2 regions of the Marinococcus salis genome follow, and region 1 is predicted to be linked to the other one. Evidence: riboswitches for the same ligand, from Rfam matches in the RefSeq annotation. Region 1 holds a riboswitch; the other holds the start of a gene.

Region 1 (8,476 bases):
AGGAAATTGTTTCAAGCGAGCGGAAAAAGCAGCTGGCCGTCAAGCTTTTGATGAAGGACATGGGCCTTGAGGATGTCTATCAGCCTGAAGCGGTCTTATCCTTTCTGTCCTATCACAAAATGAACGATACCGCCGTCGCGGATCTTCCTGAAAAAGAAACAAGCCAAAAGCAGTTAAAGCGCATCTGCCAGGCGTATGAAGACTGGAAGCTCGAGCGCAATTATATTGATTTTGATGATATTTTAATGAAGGCCAAAACGATGATGGACGAGGACCCGGCTTTTCTGCAGCAGCTGCAGGACCGGTTTGAGTACGTGATGGTCGATGAATTCCAGGACACCAACTATCTTCAGTACCAACTCGTGCAGATGATCGTGGAAAAGCACCGCAATTTGTTCGTAGTGGGGGACGATGACCAGACGATTTATTCGTTTAACGGGGCCCGGCACGAATTTATTCTGGAGTTTGACCAGAAATACCCGGAAGCACAGACCATTGTGCTCGACGTCAACTACCGCTCCCATAAGGCAATTGCCGGTCTTGGGAACGAAGTAGTGCGCCACAATAAACAGCGGAAAACCAAAACCCTCCAGGTCATGAATGCGGAAGCGTCGTCTCCGTTTTATTTCCGGGCGGCTTCCACTGATGAGGAGGCGGAGCAGGTGGTGGCGGACATGAAGCGGGCGGTGGCAGAGGGAGAATGCGAATGGCGCGATATGGCCGTGCTGCACCGGACAATCAGTGTCAGCCGTGCGATTTTTGAGCAGCTGACAGCCCAGGATGTTCCGTTTGTGCACCATTCCCTCGGCAACCAGATGTTTTATGAGCAGTGGCCGGTGAAAGCTATGATGGACTATCTGCGGCTGAGCCTGAATCCGACGCTGATAGAGGCGATGCCCGAGGTCGTGCCGACGTTATTTATTTCCCGGGAACGCGGCATGCGCCACATTAAAGAGCAGGAGATATTTTCTCCCCGCAGCGAACCGCTTCTTCATTTAACAGAGATGCCAGGCATCCGCCCGTTTCAGCGTAAAAAGGTGGAGGAGCGGCAGAGCATGATCCAGAAACTGAAGGAAAAACGCCCGGAAACGGCGATCCGGCAAATGCGGCGCCAGTTTTACGACGGCTATCTGGAGGCCGATGAGCAGCAGGTAAGCATGAAAAAGGAAACGCTAAAGGAAACTCTCGATGAACTCGAGTCCTCGGCGAAACGGTTTGAGAGCGTCTCATCGTTTGTATACTTTGTCGACGACATGCTCCGCACGTTCCGTGAAATGAAGGAGCGCGAGAAGGATCCCGATGCGAACCACGTTTCGCTGATGACGATCCACCGGGCCAAAGGCATGGAATTTCCGGTCGTATATGTCATCGGCGCGTCAGAAACGATCATGCCGCACGATTCTGCGCTAAAGGCTGACCGGATGAAGGATCTTTTATATGGCGAAAAGGCGGAAAACAAACAGACACAGGCCCTTGAGGAAGAGCGCCGTCTCGCCTATGTAGCGATTACGCGGGCGAAGCAGAAGCTGTGCATCAGCTCGCCGGCCTTCTACCGTGGCAAGGAAGTCGAAGTGTCACGCTTTCTGCTCGAAGCCTTTCCGGGGGAAACACATACCGGAGAAAAGCAGGAAACGGAAACAATTGATGCGCTTGTCTGTGAAGAAGCGATGTGCCCGGCATGGATACGTCTGTCCGAAGCCTCTAATGAAAACGAAAAGGAATGCCCGATGTGCAAAGGGAAAATGGTGCCCGGTACCAAGCAAATTATAAAAAAATAGTAGTTGGAACTGCCTTTGCGACAGTTGTCGCCGGCCTGCATTAAATAGTTGAATAATCAGGGCATGCAGGCTACGATGAAGTGACAGGTAAAATTGTTTCTAAGGGGGAACTGGGAATGGCAGACGAATCAGTGACATTATATGCATGGATTAACGGAAAACGAGTGGACGCCGACGAATATATGGAAAGAGAGAATCCGGCCGATCCGCAAAAAATCGTGGCCTACGTGCCGAAAACAACAGTAGAACAGGCGGCAGAAGCCATTGAAGCAGCCCGTGCTGCTTTTCCTGCGTGGAAGGAAGTGCCGGTGGAAGAGCGCATCGAGCGGATGGAGCGCGTAATTCAAATGCTAAAAGACCGTACGCCGGAGCTCGCTGAGGTATTAGCGGAGGAACACGGCAAGCCAGTTTATGACGCCCACGGGGAAATGGCGGTTTCAATCATGTGGATGGAGTATGCCTGCCAGACGGTCAAAGAAACGATAGCTGACCAGGTGGATGAAGGCGAAGGCGGCAAGACAATTGTCCGCCAGGAACCGCTTGGCGTTGTGTCGGCGATCAGCCCGTGGAACTACCCGATCGCCCTGTCTACGATCAAAATAGCTCCAGCGATTCTAACTGGAAATACGGTTATTTCAAAGCCGAGTCCATTTGCGCCGCATGCGGTCAGCCTGGTGGTTGAATTGATTGCCAAAGAATTTCCAGACGGGGTGCTAAACCTCGTGCACGGCGAAGCGGAAGTCGGCGTAGAGCTTACTTCCAATAAACATGTGGATAAAATAGCTTTTACCGGTGGCACGGAAACAGCGAAGAAAATTATGAAATCAGCGGCGGATACGATCAAGGATATGACACTCGAGCTTGGCGGCAATGACGCCGCAGTAGTGCTGCCGGACTTTGACGTAAACGATGAACGCGCAATGCGCCGCATGGTCATCTCCAATTTCCTGACCGCCGGCCAAATCTGCATGATTGCCAAACGTATTTATGTGCCACGCTCCCTGTACAAGGAGTTCGTGGAAAAGTATCAGGAGGCAGCCAATAAATGGGTGAAAATTGGCAGTCCGTTTGATGAGCAGGTCACGACCGGGCCGCTCAACAACAAACAACAGCTGGATTTTGTGAAAAACCTTGTGGATAAAGCGGCTGAAAAGGGCGCCGATGTCATTCCGTTAGGCCATGTTGTGGATAACGAACTGTTTGAACAGGGCTACTTTCTGCAGCCAACCCTGGTGCTCGGCGCTGACCAGCAGGACGACATTGTGAAAGAAGAACAGTTCGGGCCGACAGTGCCTATTGTGCCATATGACACGGTGGAGGAAGCGGTGGAAATGGCGAACGACAGCATTTACGGCCTCACAAGCTCGGTATGGGGAGAAGAAGACCATGCCATCGAAGTGGCAGCCCGTATTGAAGCAGGCACAACGATGATCAATACCGCCGCTGTGCAGGGGCTCGATGTCCGCTATCCATTCGGCGGATTCAAGCAATCCGGTATCGGCCGCGAATACGGAAAGGAAGGCCTTCTCGGCTACGTGACGCCGCATGTCATCAACGTACCGAAAACAAAGGACCTGCCATACATTCCCGAATAGTAAGAACAAGCAGCTGTCCTGGAGGAATCCAGGACAGTTTTTTATGCTATTGTTTATACAGAGCAAAGATTTTTTAAGGAGTGATCCAATGCGAACGATACAAATCGTCCCGTGGAAAAGCGAGTGGCGGGACTATTTTCTCCATGAGCAAAAGCTGCTGGAGCTCGAAACCGGTGAAGCAGAAAATAATATTTTTCATATAGGGAGCACAAGTGTGCCGGGACTTGCGGCAAAACCGATTATCGATATTTTAATTGAAACCTCTGATCTTTCGTGGTGGATTATGGATCGTCTTGAAGGACTCGGATATACAGGAAAAGGAGAGCACGGTATCGCGGGGAGGGCTTTTTATTATAAAGGGAAACAAGTTCGCCGATTTCACGTGCACGTGTTTGAAAAGAAAAGCTATGGGAGTGGGCGTCACCTAGCCCTCCGGGATTATTTACGTTCTTTCCCGAAAAAGGCGAAGGAATATGAAAGCATTAAAAAACAGGCGGCTGCCCAGTATCCGCACAGTCCGTCAGAATATATGAATGAAAAGCACATCGTTGTGCAGAAGCTCGAACAAGAGGCTCTCTGCTGGAAACGGGCAGAAGAAGAAAACTGACGAAACCGTCCACAGACATATACACAATGGGGATGGTTTTCAGCTTAAATCAGAAAGTAAAGAGGCCAGGAGCAGATTCATCCACAGGGTTCGGTACCGCCTAAAAATTATCGTCTTATTTCAGCAGCATAAACGGGGACTTACGAAAGAAAAACATAAAAAATCGAAGCACCTGCTTCGATTGAAGGTATTGCTCATAAATAATTTACTAAATGGAAGAACCGGCTTGTGGACATCTATTGGTATGCGTTCGAAAATTATCCACAGCCGGCCGGAAAACAGAATTAGAGTGGAGGAAGCTATTGGTATAAAGCGGTGTGAATTTTTCTCATCAACCGTCCCGTGCGTACCGGTTGCTCGGCAAAAGCAACATAGCCGTCCGGGCGTATGAGCACAGCTGAAAACGTCGGGAGTTTCCATTTGACAGCAAGGTCGCGGCGGTAATCAAACAGGTGGTGGATATTCGGCTTTGAGGCCCGGAGTATGCCCTTGCGCTGAACAACGAGAATGAGAATGGAAGGCCCGTACTGCCGGCGCACCTCCTGAATGCTTTCGTCGAGCTGATGGAGCTCCTGCTCGTCTTCGATATAAAATAGGCAGGTAAACTGCTGGATGTGCAGAAAATCCATTACGTCTGCGTGTTCTCCCTCCGTGGTAAGAACACGTGCCGGAGCAGCCCGGGAGCCGGCCGGAATCATTTCTCCCTGGTGCTGGAATTTCGCAAGTGAGGCCCTGTTCTGATAGCTGATGTCAATATTGGCTAGGCGCTGGGTCAGCTGGCGCTGCAGCGAGTTGCTTTTGCTGAGAATGCTTACAGGGTTCGCCAGGAGGCGTGGAATAAGGGTATGGGAGCGGGTCATCACCTGCATTGCCGTATTTGTCATTCGGATAGTCCTGCGTCCGACTACGTATCGTTCTTCTTCATACGTATCGAGCAGGGCAGGGTGGGAATGGCCGCGCAGCACCCACGCCAATTTCCAGCAGAGGTTGACCGCGTCCTGCATGCCGAGATTCATTCCCTGGCCGCCAAATGGGCTGTGCAGGTGGGCAGCGTCCCCGGCGAGAAACAGCCGATGGTCACGATAGGCGTCTGCCTGATGATGCGACGTTCCGAATTGAGACAGCCAGGAAGCATGGGGGAAATGCACCGGCTGCTGGGTAATACGCCGCACGCTTTTTTCAAGATCCTCAAGAGGGAGATCATCCCGGTGTTCACGGTTCTGTTCGGCATGGTCGATAGTGATTACCCGGTACTTTTCATCGCGGAAGGGAAAGAAAGCAGCTACGCCGCGCTCGGTAATGAATGTAGAAATATCGTTGGAAAGTGAAAGTCCTTCCACCGTGACGTCTCCCAGAAAATAGATTGTTTCATGCTTGCCGCCCGGAAAGGAGACGTTCATGTTCTCACGGACTGTACTGTGAGGCCCGTCACATCCGATCACATAGGAAGCGCGGATTAGTTCGTGTCCATTTTCGGTGGCGCATTCCACCTCTGCGTGGTCACTGTACTGGGTAATCCGTTTGCAGTGGGTGTTCCAGTCAATAAACTGGCCGACCTCCCGGAGCTGTTTCTTTAAAATATGCTCCGTATCTGACTGCGGAAGCATCAGCATAAAGGGAAACGGGGTATCGAGCGAAGCAAAGGAGGCTTTGGAAGGTCTTTTGCCTTCCGGCTGAACAGCCGCATCAGTAATGGGGAAGCCTTCCTTCAAAAAGGGACGGAGCGCTCCGATCAGATTGAGCATTTCAAGAGTTCGCGCCTGGATGCCGAACGCTTTGGAAAAGGGAGAAATAGAGCTTTTTCTGTCTAAAATCCGGACGCGGATGCCGAGTGCTCTTAAGGTATTGGCAGCAGTCAAGCCTACGGGGCCTGCCCCCACAATGCATACGTCGGTATTTGTGGTTTTCATGGATTCATCACGCTCCCTTCGTATACTTGTATTATACCCTCTGGAGGGCTGCTTCACGCTCCTGCTTATTTGCAGCATTTTGCAAAATATGTTTGAATAATAAGAAATTAATGCTTTCTAGGGGAGCCTGATGGCTGAGAAAGGTTTAAGTACCTTGACCCTTGGCACCTGATCCAGATCGTACTGGCGGAGGGAAGAAAGAAGGGACACCCCGGTTATTTATGCCGCTTCTTCTCTAAAAGAAGCGGCTTTTTATATAGGTTAAAAACTAGGAGGGGCTTATGGAAGAACCAAATTGGGAAAGATTGGTGGAAGAACGCAGGCAGAAATTAACCGACTTAGCCAAAAACTTAATACGATTTAATACGATGGCGCCCCCGGCCCGTAATACAGCGAATGCTCAACAATTTATAGCGGATTATCTGCAGCAGCGTCAGTGGGACGTTGATAAATGGGAGGTTTTTAGCGGAGATCCCAACGTAGTAGGCACAAAAACCGGAAAAGAGGGGAACCGGTATAACAGCTTAATTCTGAATGGACACATAGATGTAGCGGAGGTATCACATAAGGAGTGGAGCTTTGATCCTTTCGATCCGGCAGTGAAAAACGGATGGCTCTACGGAAGAGGAGCAGCTGATATGAAAGGCGGGCTTGCAGGCATACTTTTAGCTGTTGATATTTTACATGAACTAAAAATTGATTTGCCTGGCGACGTTATTGTGCAATCGGTAGTGGGTGAAGAAGTAGGTGAGGCCGGTACACTTCAATGCTGCCGAAGGGGATATACTGCTGATTATGCACTCGTAGGAGATACGAGCAATCTTAATATTCAGGGACAGGGAGGCGTTATTACAGGCTGGGTCACTGTGAAAAGCCAGCAGATACATCATGACGCCATGCGGCGGAATCTGATTCATGCCGGAGGTGGAAAATTCGGGGCAAGTGCTATTGAAAAAATGATGATACTTATCGAGGGTTTGCAGAGTTTAGAAAGAGATTGGGCCGTACGAAAAACTTATCCGGGGTTTCAGCCTGGGACGAATACCATTAACCCGGCAGTCATTGAGGGAGGAAGAAATGCTGCATTTATAGCTGATGAATGCAGTCTTTGGATTACGGTCCATTTTTATCCGGATGAGACCCATGAAACAGCGGCTGAAGAAGTCGAAAATCATCTCCGTAAAGTGGCTGAGGCTGACCCGTGGCTTCGGGAGAATCCTCCGACATTTATTTGGGGAGGAGAATCGATGATAGAAGACAGAGGCGAAATATTCCCTTCCCTGGAAGTTCAGAGCAACCACCCGGGCAGTCTGCAGCTGCTGGAATCCTTTAAAGAAATCACCCATGAAGCAGGAGAAATTAATACTTCTCCTACTGTCACAGACGGAGGGTGGCTGGCGGATGCAGGCATTCCCTCTGCCATTTTTGGTCCGGGGACGCTTGAAGAAGCACACGCAGTCGATGAAAAAGTAGAGGTGGAACAGCTGGTTACGTTCACAAAAATAGTATTGTCCTTTGTTTATAAATGGTCACATACTCTAAAAGAATAGAAAGGACGAGGTTAATGTCATTCACTCACGATTTAAAGGAAAAGCTGCTTCCGGTATGGCAGCAGAATCACACACATCCATTTGTGGAAGAGCTTGGCCAGGGGACCCTTGATAAGGAAAAATTTCGCTATTTCATGGTTCAGGATTATCTTTATCTCGTGCAATATGCGAAATTGTTTGCGGTTGGCGCTGTTAAAGCCGAAGACGTTGAAACAATGGGAGCTTTTGCGAAGGTGATGGATGTGACCATGAATGAGGAAATGAGCCTGCACCGCCAGTACGCAAAAAAGTTCGGGATCACTGAACAGGAGCTTGAACAGGCAGAGCCGGCCCCGACAACCCTTGCATATACAAGGTATATGCTGCACGAAGGACAAAATGGCGGCCTGGCTGAGCTGCTTGCGGCTGTGCTTCCGTGTATGTGGAGCTACGCAGAAATTGGAAGAAAGCTCAGTACGTGGCCGGGAGCATTGGAGCATGAACTGTACGGTGAATGGGTACAGATGTACAGCGATGACGAATTTCAGCAGCTCGCGGACTGGGGCATCAGCATGCTCGACCGCACGGCAGAAAACAAACCCGAGGCAGAAAAAAGAAAGATTGAAAATATATTCTTAACGACCACCCGGTTTGAGTATTTATTCTGGGACATGGCGTACCGGCTGGAAGGCTGGCCGCAGACATGAAAAAGCCCCCGGTCTGCCGGGGGCTTTTATACTTATGGTCGAGGGGAAAGCGTAAATACGCCAAACCATTCGTTTTCATCGGTCCACCAGTCATTGGTTTCCCAGGAGGACTGGCGGGCCAGGTGCGTGAATTCCTCCGGAGTGAATTTCCGGCTGTTTTCTGTATGGATAGTCTCGCCGGCACGCATCGTAAATGTTTCCCCGCCAATCGAGAACAGGGAAGGCTTTTCAGCGCGCAAATGCATTTCGATCCGTCCGAGCCGTTCATTGTAAAAAGCTTCATGTTCAAAATGACCGGTGGTAATACCAGCGTCAAGCTCGCGGTTCAGGCGGTGGAGCAGATTTTTGTT
Region 2 (8,476 bases), on a different contig from region 1:
TTCCATTCTCAGGATCCTCCCGCTTCACGCTGATCCGGTAATAGTTTTCATTTGGAGCATCCGACAGACTGTAGTGGCGCATATGTGTATAGGGCTCACCCTCAATATCTGCCTGCAGCGTTAAATACTGTCCTGGCTGCTGCGGTATAATAGCCTCCCCGTCCTGCGGCTTTAAGTAAAACGAAGTAATGACATCGCTCTCCGGCACTTTTTCCGCTACATAAAACGGACGGTAGCCCGTCCACCCGCCCCGGGCGGCTTCCACTTCTTCGTACTTTACTGCTTCTTTTTGAATAAAAATATCAGCAAGCGCATGATACGCTTCTCCCCACGCGTCCAGAATTTCCGGGGTGGCTGCGTCTCCAAGCACTTCCTCCACCGCTTCGAGCAGTGTTTCCCCTACTAATCCATAATGTTCCGGCCTGACATCCAGGGCCCGGTGTTTTTCCGCTATGCGTTCAATAGTAGGACGAAGCTCTTTCAGACGGTCAATATTCGCTCCGGCCTGGTAGACAGAATAAGCAAGAGCTTCCGGCTGGACACCTGTTTCCTGGTTCGTCTGGTTAAACATGTTTCGCAGCTCAGGTGCTTTTTCAAAGAGCATTTCATAAAAACGGTTGCCAATAGCTGCGGCGTTAGCCTGAATAGCTGGGGCTGTTGCTTTTACTGTTTCAATCGTTTGTGGTGCAAGCATCGAATTCCTCCAGTGAAAACGTTTTTAACTTCTATAAAAAGTGTATTATAAATACATATTTTAATCTATACTTTTAGAAATACTTCATTAAACGTTCACAATCAGCTTTTATATACAAAATAACTCCGTACCCACCTGGACACGGAGTATTGAACATTTATTCAGCACATTCAAAGCAGTATAGCCGGCCATTCTCATGAACCCCTTCTAAAAACCCGTCCCTGCAGTAAATTTCTTTGCCGCAATCACTGCATTGGCCCAGATACTCCTCCATCGTTTTCACCTCTTCTTCTTTAAGAGTCCTTCGGCTGACGATCAAGTATTTCTTTTAAGACACGGGCATGATTATATGTTTCTTCCTTTGCAGCAAATACGAGCGTCACCTGTTTGTTCTGTTCACGTACGGTCTGCTTTAACTGATCGAGAGCTTCAGCCTGTTCGGTATTTTGCTCGAGCTCCTGCTTATACTTCTCTTTAAATTCGTCAAACTTCTCCGGGTCGTGGGAAAACCATTGCCGCAGCTGCTTGGAAGGAGCAACGTCCCTGGCCCATTCATCCACTTTGGCTTTATCCTTTGCTATTCCCCGCGGCCATACGCCGTCGACTAATACCCGGCGCCCTTCTTTTTCCTCTGTTTCTTCATAAATTCTTTTCAGTTGAATCACCATTACCGCCCTCCCTATGCTTTACTTTCTTCAAACATAAAGTCTACAATCCTGTCTACGTGAACCTGCATCGTATCTAAAAAAGGAATCGAAAAATCTTTTTCAGAAAGAATCATCGGCAGTTCCGTGCAGCCAAGGATCACGGTATCGAGTTTATGTTGTTCAATCATCTCCCTGGTGATCCGTTCAAATTCCTTTTTCGTTTCAGGGTTTACGATGCCATTTTCAAGCTCGCTGACGATTTTTTCGTGTAAATACTGCTGCGTGCTTTCATCTGGCACATAGATGTTTTTCCCTTTTTCTATGAACGGTTTCTTGAAAAAATTCTGCTCCATCGTAAATTTTGTACCAAGCAGCCCAATATTTTCGGCGCCTTGATTTTCTGCTGCTTCCACTGCGGCATCCACAATGCTTAGCATCGGCACCTCGACCTGCTTTTGCACCTCTTCAAATACAAGGTGCGGCGTGTTTGCTGCAATAATGATGCCGTCGACATCCAGCAGTTCAAGCTTCCGGGCTGCATTGCCCAAATACTCAATCAGATCATCCATTCGTTCTTCCGAAATATACTTAAAAATGTTGTACATATTAATACTGTTGATGTACAATTCCGGAAGCACCTGAAGACTGTTCTCCTTTTTCTGATATTTTTTAATAATGGATTGATAATATTCTACCGTTGATTCCGGCCCAAGGCCGCCGATAATACCTATTTGTTTCACTTTTTCTCCCCCTTCACAAAAATACTAATATATATTTTCGATATATATTTTAACATATTTTGCGTACGTTTACCGGGGTGATTGCACAAGCCGGCAGCAGCATATATAATAAGTATACTAAATATGTATTTTAAGCACGAACCTATATAAGAAAGGAATGGACATATGCGAATACTTTTGTTCTATTCCACAATGACTGGAAACACTGAAGATATGGCGATCGACACAGAAGAAGAACTTATCAGCCGCGGGCACGAAGTAGAGCTGATGGACATGATCGCCGATGGGCTTCCAAACGAAGATCCCCTTCCGCATGATCTGCTCATTATGGGCACATATACGTGGGGCGAAGGCGATATTCCTGAAGAAACAGAAGACTTTCTGGAAGACCTTTTCGCCTATGATATTTCCGGCCTTTCGATTTCCATCTTTGGCTCCGGGGATCATGCGTATGAAAACTTCGCCGGAGCTGTGGATGAAATGATCGGGCAATTCCGTGAACGCGGACATAAAGGTGATATTCCCACCATGAAAGTCGATGTGGATGAAATGGATAACATTGCTGAAGATATTAAAAGCTATGTGGACCGCATCGAAGAAAAGTTTTTAGTAAAATAACCGGCAACCCGACTAACCCCGGAGGCCCACGGCCCCTGGGGTTATTTTAATCAATTCCGCTGCCCTGCTACGACAGGGGCAGCAGAAAAACGACAGTAATAAACAGTATAAAGCCGGCAGTAAACCAGACGTCCGTTTTTTTATAATTCATTTGCACATACCTCGTTCTTTTTCTCGAGCCGTCAAACCCTTTGGATTCCATCGCCAGGGCTGTTCTTTCTGCTTTTCGTACAGCCCCTGCCATCAATGGCACCCCTGCCTCTTTCCACTCCCGCATTCTGGGCTTTGAACCCATTCCTCTAATCTGCCGGGCTCTGCGGATTACCACCAGTTCTTTTCGAAGCTGGGGAAGAAAACGGTAGGCTGCCATCATTCCATATCCAATACTCGGAGGCATATGCCATTTTTGTATCAAACTCATCACTAAACTCACTGGAGAGGTGGTGAGGACAAAAAGAAGCGACCAGGAAGCAAACACCATCGCTCTTAAGCCTAGCGAGACACCTGTTTGGATATTTTCAAGAGCCACCGGCATGTGAAATACATAAAAAAGAACCGTAGCACCCCTTTCTTCAGGAAAAACCACCTGAAGCCATACAAAGCTGAAACCAAAAAGTGCAAACGGGAGCAGGAGTATGAGCAGCAGCTTTAACGGCACTTTTCCCAGAAAGAAGATGGCAGCAATAGTTAGCACCAGCACAGCAAGTGGATGCCATATATCATAAATGAAAATCATAAAGAAAAATACAGTGAAAAGGCTGAGCAGCTTCAGCGTTGGATGTACCCGCTGTAAAAAAGCGTCCCGGGTCTGGAGCTCTTCAAGCATGGCTGCCCCCTCCTAGGCGCATAAGCTGTACCGAAGGCAGCCGGACACCGATTTTTCCTAAGTCTATGCTGCCATCAAAAAATGCTTCTACACTCCCGTCGTAGACAAGCGTTCGTTCTGCCAGCGCAAGGACCCGTGCCGCTTTTGTATAAACCAGATCCATATCATGCGTCAGCCAGAGAACCGCTTTTCCGCGTTGCCGGCACTGCTCCAGCACTTCAAACAAAGCATCAGCATTTCGCTTATCAAGCCCAAACGTCGGCTCATCCAAAATTAAAATGGACTGGTTGTTTGTCACCATTACTGCCACTGAGAGACGCCGTTTTTCCCCCTGACTGAGCCGAAACGGATGGTTTTTCCGAATATGGCCGAGCTGAAACTGAATCAACAGTTCATTTGTCTGCTGAACAATATCTTCCTCGCACCATCCTGCTATCTCCATTCCGTAGCGTATTTCTTCTTCTACGGTCGGCGTTAGAAACTGGTGCTCGGGCTGTTGAAAAACAATCCCGAAGGTTTTGGCAATTTCGTACGGCTTCAGACCGGCTATATCTTGTCCGTTAACATACACGGTACCGCTTTTAATAGGCTCCCATCCGGTAAGAACTCGTGCGAGTGTGCTTTTCCCAGCTCCATTTGCCCCTACGACGGCAGTCATTTCTCCAGGGTAAAGGGAAAAAGACACGTTTTCGAAAACCGTCTGCATACTATAGGCAGAGGCCGCCCGTTCCACCTTCAGGACAGGCGGCTTCTGAGAAGGCTCACCCCCCTGTTTCGACTGCGGCAGAGATGCATGAACCTCGGCAACAGGGTAATCCGCTGCAAACACCTCCCATTCCCGCAAAGTGACGGGAAGAGCAGCTTTGGTTGTCTCCGTCTTTCTGAGCAACTTTTTTCCCGCTTCTGCAGGTGCAGGCAGCCACACTCCTTCTGCTTCGAGTACAGCAGCGTGGGAGTAAAATATACGGCCGGGGCTTCCATCCGCTGTCACCTGACCATTGCGGTTCAATACGACCGCCCTGCTCACCCACTCCATCACTTCATTTAGCTGATGCTCAATCAAAATTAATGTTTTATCAGGGGCTTCTGCAATACGGCCAAGAAGTGCGGCCACTGCTTCACGGCTTACCGGATCGAGCTGGGAGAGCGGTTCATCCAAAATCCAGATCTCCGGATTCACAGCAGCTATGCAGGACACAGCTATTTTTTGCTTCATCCCTCCGGAAAGCATGTCAATACGGGCGTCAATACAAGAAAGCATGCCTGTGAACTGCAAGGCTTCAAGCATCCGGCCTTCGATATCCTCCGCAGGTACGCGCAGGTTCTCAAGCGTAAATACAAGCTCTTCCCGCACTGTCGGCATGCAGAATTGGGTATCGGGATCCTGGAACAACAGAGCCGCCTCTCTGGCAGCCTCTGTAATGCATTTCACCGCTGGATTTTCTCCGAATACGTTCAATTCACCAGACACTTCTGCCTCTACTGAGCGCGGAAGAATTCCCTGAAGGGCCAGTGCCAACGTACTTTTACCCGAGCCGCTCGGGCCGAGCAGCAGCACGTTTTCCCCAGTACGTATTTCAGCCGAAAAACCCTCTACCGAAGGCTCAGCGTAAGGATATGCAATGGTTACATTCTCTGCATAAATCATACAGCGTTCCTCTGCTGCCCTTCCCGACGCTGGCGGCCAAGAGCAAAGCGGTCGAGAACGCCTGTTTTTACCAGGGCGTCTGTAAAGCTTTTCCCTGCCCACCCGGCTAAAAGAGCACCGCTTATAAGCATGGTTACCAGCATAAATACAACAACAGAACCTGCGTACTGACTGAATCCATAAAGAATATACTGGGTTAAAAATGCAGCAGACGTCCCTGCCATTCCGGCAAGCATTAATACCGGCAGACGAAAGATTCGGTAGAAAAACATGGCAAAAATAATTTCTGCGGCAATCCCCTGCGTGAAGCCGAGAACGAGCACTGCTCCCGCGCTCACAGACCCGGCCATAACTTCAGTGCCAGCCGCAATAAGCTCTGCCAGCAGCGCCGCTCCTGGTTTTTGAATGATATAGGCGCATATTACCGGAGCGAGGATCCAGAAGCCTGCCATCAGTCCGCCCCCAACTGGCCCGAGGACGCCCGTAACAATTTGTCCGAGCAGTACCCAAAGAAGATAAAGGACACCAAGAACAGCTGAAATAAATGAGATAACGACGATATCCCTGAGGTTTAAGCGTTTGTTTATCATTAAGCTTTTTTTCCGTCTGTTAATGTTCTGGCAAAGGGCCAGTCTTTTGCATGATACGCGTCCTCAAAAAACATATACTCGAGCTGGCACCCTTCCATAAATAACGTCCGCCAACGCTGCTTTTCTTCTTCTGTAGCTGTTTCTGCCAGTTCATCAAGGCGGTCAATATATTTGTACATTTCCCGCTCTTCACGGTCTCCGTAGAAACGAATCCAGTCGTTAAACGGATGGTCCTCGTTCGGATTCACTTCTTTCATCAGCCTTTCACCCACATACAAATACACCCACGGGCAGGCGAGCGTTACCGCAATCACATCGCCAAGTGTGCCCTTTTCAGCATGGTGCAGCATATGAAGCACATAATGCTGGGAAGCCGGGGCAAGCGCGTAGCCCTGCAATTCTTCATAAGCCACTCCCGCCTGCGCACATAAATTATGGTGCGGGTGCGTTTCACTGTTTAACACAAAATCAATGGTATCTTTAAACATGATCATGTCTTCTCTGGACGTGCATTTTGTTATCCCAATTGCTTTTGTCTTGATCATGGCATTTAAGTATTCAAAATCCTGCTTCACGTAATGGATAAGAGCTTCTTTTGGGACATCACCTTTCCCGATGCCCTGCACAAATGGATTTTCCCAGCAGGCTTCAAAAATGTGCTCTGTGTCCTGCCATAAAAGCTCTGAAAATTTCATTGTTACTTCCTCCTTTAAATTAGGAGGGAACCACTACGGGCAGTAAAGACCAATGGAGCAAAAAAAGCCACTCCATTGGTGGAGTGGCTTCGAATAAACGTCCGCTATTATAAAGCTGCTGCTTCTGATATAGACGTATTCTACCGTCTCCACTTTCCTACGCTGGCCTTAACCAGATCAGGTTCAAAGGGATTAAGGATAGTCCTTATCTCAGCCGTTACCGGCACCCCTAGCGGATTCCCTATTAAGTTGTCTACACTGTATCACATTATTTCAGAAAGTCAAAGCCCCATTTTGCCTTTACAAAATATGACGTTAACGTTAAGGTTATATCATGAAACTTAACAGGAGGGTGATGCATGCTGTACAAAATTGAAGAAGCCGCTCAAACCACAGGCTTAACGAAACGTGCAATACGTTATTATGAACAAATTGGTCTTATATCAGCACCAGAGCGTACAGAAAAAGGAACCAGAGTGTACGATGACCAGGATATTGAACGTCTGCAGAATGTAGTAACCGCAAAGGAGGTTCTTGGGTTTTCTCTTCAGGAGCTGCAGCAGTATCTCGATTTGAAAGAGCAGGTAAAAACAGTCTATAGCCACTACCAGTCGGTACAGGAAACGACGATGCAGCACGAGGATTTGAAACAAATTTCTGATAGCCTTCAGGCCCAGATTGATATGCTCGACCAAAAAATCAACCAGATGACAACGTTTAAAACGGAAATGGAAAATCTGAAAAACCAAGCTGACAACGTATTATCTTCATTCAATAAGGAGAAGTGACTGCTTTATGAATATTCAAACCAGGGCACGGTGGATTACGATCTTCGCCACATTTTTAGCTTTTATGGGTATCGGCGTCGTGGACCCCGTCCTTCCTTCCATCGCGGCTTCTATCGGTGCTTCTCACTGGCAGGTGGAGCTGCTTTTTACGTCCTATATTTTAGTGATGGCCTGCATGATGATTCCTGCCGGGATCCTTTCGAGCCGGTTTGGTGATAAACGGCTGATGAGCGCCGGGCTTTTGATCGTTACAGCCTTCGCCCTGCTTTGCAGTGTGGCGGGAGGCATTACTGAACTGGCCCTTTTTCGCGGCGGCTGGGGGCTTGGCAACGCTATGTTTTTCGCCACTGCTATGACCCTGTTAATCGCTCTCTCGAGGAGCGTGGAAACAGCGGTAGGTATGTATGAGGCGGCAATTGGCCTGGGCCTCGCCGGCGGTCCGCTTGTAGGCGGCCTTCTCGGGGATCTATCCTGGCGTGCTCCTTTTTTTGGTACAAGTCTTTTAATGCTTATCGCTTTTATTTTAGTTATCTTTTTCGTCCATCCGCCCGCTCCTAAAAAAGCTAAAGCTACGGCTGGATGGCAGGAGCTTCGTCATCTTTTTACACACGGGCCGTTCATTAAGGGTGCGCTTGCCGGCATGTTTTATTATTATGGTTTTTTTGTCGTGCTTGCTTACTCCCCTTTAATTTTATCTTTAACTTCTATTCAAATCGGTCTCGTCTTTTTTGGATGGGGATTATGCCTGGCCTTCGGCTCGGCTGTTTTATCGAGAAGGCTTGAGAGGCGGTTTACTCCTGTGAAATTACTGCCGTTCACCCTCTCTGCTTTTATTTTAACGCTTTTAGGATTGTTTTTTGCGTCCTCCTCAGTATTAATGATTATGTTCATCGTACTTTCAGGATTATTTTCCGGCCTGAATAATTCTTTATTTACCAGCCATGTAATGGAGCATTCGCCTTACGAGCGCAGTATTTCTTCTGGAGCATATAATTTCCTTCGCTGGCTTGGCGCTGCTTTTGCACCGGTCATGTCGGGATTAATCGGTAATTCATTATCAGCCCATCTTCCATACCTGGTCGCCGGTGTTCTTGGCGCAGCAGCTTTATTGTTTATTGGATGGAGCAGAACAGATCTGCAAACCGAACAGACCGAAGCTCCAAAAGCGTAAAAAAATCCCTGCAGATATTTCTGCAGGGATTTTTTTATGCCCGGTTGGCTACAGTCGTT

The links. A riboswitch is a leader RNA that binds a small molecule or an ion and turns the genes downstream of it on or off. The one in region 1 is predicted to bind thiamine pyrophosphate.
Region 2: it holds a riboswitch for thiamine pyrophosphate, as region 1 does, so the genes downstream of both, tenA (thiaminase II) here and ACTTK6_RS00395 (acetylornithine deacetylase) in region 1, are expected to answer to the same signal.

What each region holds. Positions count from the first base shown of each region.
Region 1 covers NZ_JBQOJB010000001.1:72,580-81,055, reverse strand. Annotated here, with positions in the region: gene ACTTK6_RS00415 (ATP-dependent helicase) at 1-1,778, shown strand, start outside; gene ACTTK6_RS00410 (aldehyde dehydrogenase family protein) at 1,895-3,373, shown strand; gene ACTTK6_RS00405 (GrpB family protein) at 3,462-3,980, shown strand; gene ACTTK6_RS00400 (FAD-dependent monooxygenase) at 4,280-5,890, opposite strand; TPP riboswitch at 6,000-6,102, shown strand; gene ACTTK6_RS00395 (acetylornithine deacetylase) at 6,172-7,440, shown strand; gene tenA (thiaminase II) at 7,455-8,126, shown strand; gene egtD (L-histidine N(alpha)-methyltransferase) at 8,159-8,476, opposite strand, start outside.
Region 2 covers NZ_JBQOJB010000006.1:142,666-151,141, reverse strand. Annotated here, with positions in the region: gene hmpA (NO-inducible flavohemoprotein) at 1-694, opposite strand, end outside; gene ACTTK6_RS07965 (DUF488 domain-containing protein) at 988-1,362, opposite strand; gene ACTTK6_RS07960 (aspartate/glutamate racemase family protein) at 1,374-2,081, opposite strand; gene ACTTK6_RS07955 (flavodoxin domain-containing protein) at 2,247-2,699, shown strand; gene ACTTK6_RS07950 (energy-coupling factor transporter transmembrane component T family protein) at 2,767-3,525, opposite strand; gene ACTTK6_RS07945 (ABC transporter ATP-binding protein) at 3,518-5,173, opposite strand; gene ACTTK6_RS07940 (ECF transporter S component) at 5,170-5,763, opposite strand; gene tenA (thiaminase II) at 5,763-6,458, opposite strand; TPP riboswitch at 6,596-6,699, opposite strand; gene ACTTK6_RS07930 (MerR family transcriptional regulator) at 6,818-7,246, shown strand; gene ACTTK6_RS07925 (MFS transporter) at 7,254-8,417, shown strand; gene ACTTK6_RS07920 (NADPH-dependent FMN reductase) at 8,452-8,476, opposite strand, start outside.